Regions from separate parts of the Cupriavidus taiwanensis LMG 19424 genome, predicted to be linked through region 2. Evidence: predicted binding sites of a transcription regulator. Region 2 holds the regulator's gene; each other region holds the start of a gene.
The links. The regulator sigma-54, encoded in region 2, starts transcription at its own class of promoters, with help from an activator protein. The targets are predictions, from matches to a motif close to TGGCANGNAANCTGCTTT.
Positions count from the first base shown of each region.

Region 1 (3,276 bases), 860 kb from region 2:
CTCGGCGCGCTCGGTGTAACGGGCCATCCAGAACAGGTGGTCGGCGGTGCGGCTCAGCATGTGGGCTCTCCCGGGTTGGCGGCGGTCGTCATCGCGGTGGTCTTGGCAGTCTTCATCGCAGGCACCGGGTTCATCGTTCCAGCACCCAGGTGTCCTTGGTGCCGCCCCCCTGCGAGGAATTCACCACCAGCGACCCCTCCCGCAGCGCCACGCGGGTCAGCCCGCCCGGCACCATGCGCACCTCCTTGCCCGACAGCACGAACGGGCGCAGGTCGATATGGCGCGGGGCGATGCCGGACTCGACATAGGTCGGGCAGGTCGACAGCGCCAGCGTGGGCTGCGCGATGTACTGCTCGGGCCTGGCCCTGACCACCTCGCGGAAGGCTTCGATTTCGGCGCGTGTCGCGGCCGGCCCGACCAGCATGCCGTAGCCGCCGGCGCCATGGGTCTCCTTGACCACCAGTTCACCCATATGGTCCAGCACGTACTGCAGGTCCTCGGCGCGCCGGCACATGTAGGTCGGCACGTTGCTGAGGATGGCCTCCTCGCCCAGGTAGAAGCGGATCATGTCCGGCACATACGGGTAGATCGACTTGTCGTCGGCCACGCCGGTGCCGATCGCATTGCAGATGGTCACGTTGCCGGCGCGGTAGACCGACAGCAGCCCCGCGGCGCCTAGCGTGGAATCGGGGCGGAAGGCGAGCGGATCGAGGAAATCGTCGTCGACGCGCCGGTAGATCACGTCGATGCGTTGCGGGCCCTGCGTGGTGCGCATGAACAGGTGGTTGTCCTCGACGAAGAGGTCGCTGCCCTCGACCAGCTCCACCCCCATCTGCTGCGCCAGGAACGCATGCTCGAAGTACGCCGAGTTGTACATGCCCGGCGTCAGCACCACCACGGTCGGATCGGCGATGGCCTGCGGCGAGACCCCGCGCAGCATGTCGAGCAGCAGGTCGGGATAGTGCGCCACCGGCGCCACGCGGTTGCGCGCGAACAGGTCCGGGAACAGGCGCATCATCATCTTGCGGTTTTCCAGCATGTACGACACGCCCGACGGCACGCGCAGGTTGTCTTCCAGCACGTAGAACTCGCCCTCGCCGGCGCGCACCACGTCGATGCCGGCGACATGCGCATAGACGTCGTGCGGCACGCTGACGCCGAGCATCTCGGGCCGGTACTGGGCGTTGTTGTAGATCTGGTCGGGCGGGATCACCCCGGCGCGGATGATGTCCTGGCCGTGGTAGATGTCGTGGATGAAGCGGTTCAGCGCGGCCACGCGCTGGCGCAAGCCTTTTTCCAGCAGCGCCCATTCGCTCGCCGGGAAAATGCGCGGGATCACGTCGAACGGAATGGTGCGCTCGGTGCCGCTGTTGGCCTCGTCCTTGTCGCCGTAGACGGCGAAGGTGATGCCCACGCGCCGGAACACCAGGTCGGCCTCGGCGCGCTTGTTGGCCATCGTGCTTTCGGTCTGGCGCGCCAGCCATTCGGCGAAATGCCGGTAATGCGGGCGTACCGCCCCGTCAGGCAAGGCCTGCCCCGCGTGGATCAGCGCCGGCGCCTTGTCCTCGCGCCAGTCCAGCATCTCGTCGAAGTACCGCGCCGCCATGATGGCCGCTCCTCCATGTCGCGGGCCGCCGGCACGGCGGCGCTTGTCCGCGCCGCTGCCGGCCGCCCTGGTTGCCCTGGCTGTCGTGCCCTGCCCCGCGCCGCGCCGGTCGGCGCAAGCCACGGTGATGCCGTCGAGTCACTGGCTCTTCCAGCATATCCGTGCCGGCGAAAGCCGCAAGGTGGCCCGGCGCGACGCCGGGTCGGCCGCGCCAGCACCGAAGGCAAGCTAGCAAGATGCCTGCCAGCGCACGCAAATAGGCCGCCGGCAGGACCGGCGGCCTCTTTGCGTTGCATGGAGAGCGCAGTCGTGCCCTGGTGCCATGCCCCGCCGGGCATGGGGCGGCAGATCAGCGCGCCGCGCCGGCGCCTTGCCGCACGGTGGCCCGCAGGATGGTGTCGACCAGCACCTCGGGCGGCTGGCGGATATCGAGCGCCAGCGCGTCGCCGGGTTCTTCCAGCGTATCGAACTGGCTTTGCAAGAGCTCCGGGTTGAAGAAGTGCTCGGTGCGCGCGGACAGGCGCTCGCCGATCAGCGCGGCATCCCCCTTCATGAACACGAAGGTCACGCCGCCATCCGGCGGGGTCAGCCGGTCCCGGTACGCCTGGCGCAGCGCCGAGCAGGTGAACACATGGGTGCGGCCTTCGGCCCGGGCCGTGTCGATCGCCGCGCGCATCGCGGCCAGCCACGGCCAGCGGTCTGCGTCGGTCAGCGGGATGCCGGCGTGCATCTTGGCCTTGTTGGCGTCGCTGTGGAAGTCGTCGGCGTCATGGAAGCCGCAGCCCAGCCGCTGCGCCAGCAACTGGCCGACCGTGGTCTTGCCGCTGCCGGAAACGCCCATCAGGATATAGATCATGTCTGCTCCGTCGGTCTTGGTATCGGATGGTGGTGCCATCCTTGTCGGTTGCCTGCCCGTCCGCGGCGGCCCGGCCGAACGCAGTGGCGGCGGGTCGCAGGGACGTCGCGGGGGCGCGGCGGCCCCCGCGGGAAAATTCACGATGAAAAGTCGGCTCTGGCCCGGTTATTGTGCGACGGATCGCAGCGCGGCGGGTTGGCCGTCGCTACCGGCGGCTTCGGCATCCGCCTCGGACAGGTCGAGTGCGCTGCCGCCCTCTTCCGCGATGCGTGCGTGGCGCCGGAACAGGCCGAACAGGCCGCGGCCCAGGCTGAATTGCGCGAACGGGTCGGCAGGGGCGCGGGCTGGCGCACGCGCCGCGAATTCGGCTTCGTCGCCCAGCCATTGCAGCGTGCCGGCGACGGCGTCGACACGGATGCGGTCGCCGTCGCGCACGCGCGCCAGCGCGCCGCCCGCCAGCGCCTCGGGGCCGACGTGGATCACCGCCGGCACTTTGCCCGAAGCGCCGGACATGCGCCCGTCGGTCACCAGCGCCACCCTGTGGCCGGCGTCCTGCAGCGCGCCCAGCACGGGGGTCAACCGGTGCAGTTCGGGCATGCCATTGGCATTCGGCCCCTGGAAGCGCACCACGGCCACCACGTCGCCGCGCAGTTCGCCGGCATCGAACGCCGCTTGCAGCGCCTCTTGCGAATCGAACACGCGCACCGGGGCCTCGACCACGCGATGCTCGGGTGCCACCGCCGAGACCTTGATCACGCCGCGGCCCAGGTTGCCCTGCATCAGGCGCAGGCCGCCCTCGGCGGAGAACGGGGCC
Region 1 covers NC_010528.1:1,190,528-1,193,803, reverse strand. Annotated here, with positions in the region: gene RALTA_RS05545 (alpha-E domain-containing protein) at 1-27, opposite strand, end outside; gene RALTA_RS05540 (circularly permuted type 2 ATP-grasp protein) at 131-1,606, opposite strand; gene RALTA_RS05535 (gluconokinase) at 1,956-2,462, opposite strand; gene edd (phosphogluconate dehydratase) at 2,628-3,276, opposite strand, start outside.
Region 1: RALTA_RS05540 (circularly permuted type 2 ATP-grasp protein) is a predicted target of sigma-54. The motif match lies at 1,835-1,852, and genes of this name have one in related genera.

Region 2 (3,276 bases):
CGGGCCGGCAGGCCTATATCCGCCAGAAGCGCGAAGGCGTCGACGAATATATCGACGGCTGGGGCGACCGCATCGAATACGACGGCAAGCAGGAGTTCTCCAAGCTGATCGGCAATGCCCGCATGGCGCGGCTGCAAGGCGCCAAGCTGCTCGACGAGATCCGCGGCGCGGTGCTGACCTACGACAGCCGCAAGGAACTCTACACCGCTGCCGGCGGCGGCAGCGGCGATGCCGCGGCGGCCAACCCGTCCGGCCGGGTGCGCGCGGTGCTGTCGCCGCGCCAGGACCAGAAGTCCGGCACCGCGGGCGGCTCGCCGCTGGACCTGAAGCCCGCGCCCGCGCCCGCCAACAAACCCTGACCGTACCCATGACCGATACCGCCACCATTGCCGACAAGCCTGTCGTCGAAGCCAACGCCGTCCTGCCCGGCGGCAGCACGCTGGTCGTGCGCCACCTGAAGAAGCGCTATGGCTCGCGCACGGTGGTCAAGGACGTCTCGCTCGACGTGAAGAGCGGCGAGGTGGTCGGGCTGCTCGGGCCGAACGGCGCGGGCAAGACCACGTCGTTCTACATGATCGTCGGCCTGGTGGCGCTGGACGAGGGCGACATCGTGCTCGACGGCGACCACATCAGCGGCCTGCCGATCCACGAGCGCGCGCGCATGGGGCTGTCGTACCTGCCGCAGGAAGCCTCGGTGTTCCGCAAGCTCAACGTCGAGGAAAACATCCGCGCGGTGCTGGAACTGCAGCTGGACAAGGGCAAGCCGCTGGCCAGGGCCGAGATCGAGCGCCGCCTGGACGCCCTGCTCGACGACCTGCAGATCGCGCACCTGCGCAACAACCCGGCGCTGTCGCTGTCAGGCGGCGAGCGTCGCCGCGTGGAAATCGCACGCGCGCTGGCGTCATCGCCGCGCTTTATCCTGCTGGACGAACCGTTCGCCGGCGTCGACCCCATCGCCGTGGGCGAGATCCAGCGTATCGTCAGCTTCCTCAAGGCGCGCAATATCGGCGTGCTGATCACCGACCACAACGTGCGCGAGACGCTGGGCATCTGCGACCACGCCTACATCATCAGCGAAGGCACGGTGCTGGCCGCGGGGCAGCCCGAAGACATCATTGCCAACGACGCCGTGCGGCGGGTCTATCTGGGCGAGAATTTCCGCATGTAACAAGGCGGGCGCCATGCGCGGGCGGCCCATGGCTGCATGGCGGTGAAGAGCCAGCGGCGATCAGAGCGCTTCAGCGATAGCAATTTCCGTTCCAACATCGGAAAGATGCGCATAAAATAGGTCGCATGAAACCGTCGCTACAGCTCCGCCTCTCCCAGCACCTGGCACTGACCCCCCAGCTGCAACAGTCGATCCGGCTGCTGCAGCTTTCCACGCTGGAACTGCAGCAGGAAGTCGAACAGGCGCTGACGGAAAACCCGCTGCTCGAGCGGGAAAACGACTGGATCGAAAGCCCGCTGCGGGTGGCGGCTGACGGCTCGGTCAACGTCCAGAGCGCTCCCGCGCCCGCGCCCGCCGAGCCCCAGGGCAACGGCGATGCGCACGCCGACGGCGCCGCGGAAGACAGCTACGGCGACAACAGCAGCGGCGACGACTACAGCAACGGCGATTGGAGCCTTGACGACTTTGCCCGCCGCCCGCAAGGCGACGAAGACGAAAAGACGCCGATGCAGCTGCGCGATGCCGAGCCCACGCTGCGCGAATACCTGATGGAGCAGCTCACGCCGCTGAAGATCTCGGCGCGGGACAAGGGTCTCGCCATCTTCCTGATCGAGTCCCTCGATGACGACGGCTACCTGAGCGCCTCGCTGGAAGAGATCTGCGCGGAACTGCCGGAAGAGCTCGAATTCGACCCCGACGAAGTCCACGCCATCCTGACGCTGCTGCAGAGCTTCGACCCGCCCGGCGTCGGTGCGCGCAATGCGGCCGAATGCCTGGCCCTGCAATTGCGCCGCCTGACGCACCCGCAGCGCGAGCTGGCGCTGACCATCGTCACCCATCACCTCGAACTGCTTGCGGTACGCGACTACACGCGGCTGAAAAAGGCCTTGCAGGTCGATGAGGTCGCGCTGAAGGCCGCCCATGACCTGATCCGCTCGCTGGCCCCCTACCCGGGCCACGCGTACAGCCGGCCCGAAGCCGATTTCGTCGTGCCGGACGTATTCGTGCGCAAGAGCGGCGGCGGCTGGATCGCGCAGCTCAATCCGGATGTGATGCCAAGGCTGCGCATTAACGACATGTATGCGCAGATTTTGCGCGGCGCCAAGGGCGAGACCGGCACCGCCGGGCTGCAGCAGAAGCTGCAGGAGGCGCGCTGGCTGATCAAGAACATCCAGCAAAGGTTCGACACGATCCTGCGTGTCTCGCAAGCCATTGTCGAGCGTCAAAAGAACTTTTTCACCCACGGTGAAATCGCCATGCGCCCCTTGGTTTTGCGGGAGATTGCCGATACACTGGGTTTACACGAGTCAACCATCTCCCGGGTGACGACCAATAAATACATGGCCACGCCGATGGGTACTTTCGAACTGAAGTACTTCTTCGGCAGCCACGTGTCCACCGAAACCGGTGGCGCGGCTTCATCAACGGCCATCCGCGCCTTGATCAAGCAACTGATAGGAGCCGAAGACCCGAGGAATCCCCTTTCCGACAGTCGCATCGCCGAACTGCTGGGTGAGCAAGGCTTCGTTGTCGCACGCCGCACCGTTGCCAAATATCGCGAAGCCCTGAAGATCCCCGCAGTGAATCTCCGCAAGTCTTTGTAGCCGAGCCCACCGCCTGCCTGGTGAGGCTCTTTCAGAAGGAGAAGCGCTATGAACTTCAAGATCAGTGGACACCACCTGGACATCACGCCCCCTCTGCGTGAGTACGTGGAAACGAAGCTGGAGCGAATCGTCAGGCATTTCGATCAAGTCATTGGCGTTAGCGTGCTGCTCTCTGTCGACAATCACAAGGAAAAGGACCGGCGCCAGTACGCGGAAATCAATCTACATCTCAAGGGCAAGGACATCTTTGTCGAGGCGCATCACGAAGACCTGTATGCGGCGATCGACGCACTCGTCGACAAGCTGGACCGTCAGGTGATTCGCTACAAGGATCGCGTGCAAGGCCACGACCGTGAAGCGGTCAAGTACCAGATGGCCGCAGCGCAGATGCAGCAATAAACCTATGCCCGGCGGCCTCGCAGAAGGCTGCTGAACCAGATTCCACAGGCAAGCCGCGCCGTGAAGCGCGGCTTTTTTGCGCCCTGGCGCCGGCTCGGGCTGTGG
Region 2 covers NC_010528.1:330,420-333,695, reverse strand. Annotated here, with positions in the region: gene lptA (lipopolysaccharide transport periplasmic protein LptA) at 1-359, shown strand, start outside; gene lptB (LPS export ABC transporter ATP-binding protein) at 368-1,168, shown strand; gene RALTA_RS01615 (RNA polymerase factor sigma-54) at 1,294-2,772, shown strand; gene hpf (ribosome hibernation-promoting factor, HPF/YfiA family) at 2,821-3,171, shown strand.

Region 3 (3,276 bases), 190 kb from region 2:
GCAGCAGTGCCGCGGCATTCTCGGGCGTGATCGCGGCCTGTCCTGCCGCATCGGCCGTCGCATGCTGGCGAAACCAGAAGCGCGGCATCGGCAAGGCCTCGCGGCCTTCATTGCTGGCATACTCGCGCGCCTCCGCGCGGCGATAGTCCTGCCACATGGTGCCCAGCACCACCGCTGCCACCGCGACAAACGCCAGCGCCAGCCCCCGCGCCACCGGCAACGGCACCCGCCAGCGCCCGAAGCCCGACGGCTCCAGCCACCCCAGCATGAAGCAGAACGGCAGGAAGAAATACAGGTAATGCAGCGGGTATTCCAGCATCGAATGCGCGCACAGCATCGCCAGCCAGGTCAGCACCAGCACCGTCTGCCTGCGCTCCTCGGCATCGCCATGCCACAACCGCGCCCGCACCACCCGCCACAGCCACGCCAGCAGGATCACGGCCACGCCAGCGGTGCCGACGATCCCGGTCTTCGCCAGCAGATCGAGAATCGCGTTGTGGGCGTGCAGCGACATCTCGACCTTCACGCCGACCTGATCGAGCTGCTGGAATTGCGCCCAGCCGAACTCCCCCCAGCCGACGCCGAACCACGGATGGGCGCGGAACATGGCGATGGCGTGCGCCCACAGCGCGCCCCGCGCTGAGATCTGATCTTCGGCTTCGAGCTGGGCGACGGTGTCGAACAGGCGCCAGTCGAAGGCCTGCCCTGCCGCCTTGATCGTGGATTGCAGCACCAGCAGCATCGCCACCATGGCAACGGCAGCGACAACCAGTCCGACCGGGCGCCGCATCGGATCAGCTCCGCGCCGCTCGCCTCGCGCCAGCCATGCCGCAATCATCGCGTAGCCCGCGGCAAGGCCCACATGCAGCACGCCGGTACGCGAGCCGGACAGCACGATGCCGCTTTCCAGCAAGGCCACCGCGGCAAGCCACATCGGAAAGCGCAAACGCCCGCGCGAGGCCAGCCACACCGACGCGACCAGTGCGAGGCCGTGGACGGTGGCCTGGTGGTTGGGCTGGTTCAGGTTGCCCCAGAGGCGGCGGTTGGTGTCGTAGAAGTAGGTGGAGACGAGGCCGAAGGAGCGGGGTTCGAGGTGGAAGAGTTGAACCCACTGCGTAACGGTACCGAGCAGTCCGGCAATCAGCGCCGCAATGGCAAGGGCGTCCACGGTGTCCAATGCGCTGCCAGTCTGCATGCGGCGGTACCACCATGCAGCCGATGCCACGGCTGCGCCGAGAAGCAACGTCAGGACAGTCATCAGGCGGCTGCCGGAAACGTCGGAGTGTCCCAGGCTCGCGAAGATCAGGCTGACGACGACAAGCCACAGAAATAGCAGTGAGATCAGCGGCATCGATGCAGAAGAGGCGTCAGTCGAGACAACTGGCCTGCGAACCGCTTGAAACACGACGGCAGCAACCGCGACCATGCTGCACAGCGCGGCGGCCCATTCGCCGTAGAGCGTCGCTAGCGGCAGCGTGTGCCGGGAGACCAGCAGCGGGATGACGATTGCTGCGATGAGGACAGCCGACGAGAAGTTTGGCCGGGACGGCGGCATTGCGGCGCCTGGGTTGGGAAAAGGCGCATGATAGCGTGGCCGTGAGGCAAAGAAAAAGCGCCCGAAGGCGCTTTCGTTACAGCATCTAGAGAATTTTTAGATACCGGTCTGGGCACGCGTGCAGGTCGCTCCCGTCGTCGCTCCAGTCCAAACGATCGAGTTCGCGTTGCTGGTGCCGGTAAGAGTTACGACACAACCGTTTGCTGCGCCCAAGTTGTTTGCCGTCGCGGTCAACTCAATAGTAGTCGTGGTCGCGGTTGGGGCAGTGGGCGCACCCGCGCCAAACAGCAGAGTAACACCAGCCGGAGTCGGTACAGCCGGGTAACCGGTCGCAGCGGTAAGCTGGGCAAGCGTTCCACATGCGGTCAAGTTACCACCGGACACTTGCGCACATTGTGCAATCGCTTGCTTCAGCGGGGCAATTTCCGTGAGCGGGCTCGACCACCGCGACCGCGTCACATAATCCTGATACTGCGGAATCGCAATCGCCGCCAGGATACCAATGATCGCCACCACGATCATCAGTTCGATCAGCGTAAAGCCCTTCTGGACGCGGCGGCCCAGCTTCTTCAGTTGTTGTACCCGTTGCATGATTTGACCCCTCGAAGAGATTTTGGTTAAGCGTTGCACGTCTTCGGTTGCGTGACGCGGGGACGATTGAGCAGCAAGTGTGCCAGGCACATCCCCCATCGGTAGGGGGTGAAAAGCGACAAATTTCGTCACCCGTCGGGGTGAGGCTTGCCGCTTGCGCCAAAAATTGTCACCCGGGACCGCTATCACAGGCAAGCGCGACAAAAAGTGCGATCACTCACATGAGTTAGTTGGCGCGGGCACCGACACACGTGGCGCCGCGCCCAACGAAAAAGGGCGGCCAGCTGGCCGCCCTTCCCGCATAGGCTGATTGCCGTCAGGCGGCCTGTGCCGACCGGCGGCTCAGCAGCTTGCCGATGATCACCACCAGGATCGCGCCGGCGGCGCCGAAGACCAGGTGGGCGTGCGGCACGTGGACTTCGAACCAGGCGGCATCGACCGGGTCGCTGACCAGCATCTCGCCAGCAAGGTATCCCAGCAGCGCGGCGCCCAGCACGATGATGACCGGGAAGCGCTCCATCACCTTGAGCAGGAGGGTGCTGCCGAACACGATCAGCGGGATCGACAGCCCCAGGCCGACGATCAGCAGCAGCAGCTGGCTGCCTTCCGGGCCCTTCTGCGCGGCGGCAGCCACGGCGACCACGTTGTCCAGCGACATCACCAGGTCGGCGATCAGGATGGTACGGATCGCGGCCCAGATATTGTCCTTGGCGTCATGGCCGTCCTCATCGTCCTCGCCGGTCAGCAGTTGCACGCCGATGTAGACCAGCAGCACGGCGCCGATGATCTTCAGGTACGGCAGGCTCAGCAGCTTGACCGCGGCCACGGTCAGCACCACGCGCATGATGATGGCGGCGGCGCTGCCCCAGAAGATGGCTTTCTTCTGCTGGGCCGGCGGCAGGTTGCGCGAGGCGAGCGCGATCACCACCGCGTTGTCGCCGGACAGGACGATGTTGGTCAGGATGATCGATCCCAACGCAATCCAGAAAGTGGTGGAAGACAGCAGTTCCACGGGGAGGCTCCTCGAGTTCTATGTAGTAGCGGTTCTATGTACTGGCGCGCCCCGTCATCTGACGGGTGTTCGGATGTCTGAAAGCGCAGACATGACTGTTTAACCCACGAACCTTTCG
Region 3 covers NC_010528.1:515,958-519,233, reverse strand. Annotated here, with positions in the region: gene RALTA_RS02480 (PglL family O-oligosaccharyltransferase) at 1-1,555, opposite strand, end outside; gene RALTA_RS28970 (pilin) at 1,652-2,146, opposite strand; gene RALTA_RS02470 (TerC family protein) at 2,463-3,158, opposite strand.
Region 3: RALTA_RS28970 (pilin) is a predicted target of sigma-54. The motif match lies at 2,214-2,231, and genes of this name have one in related genera.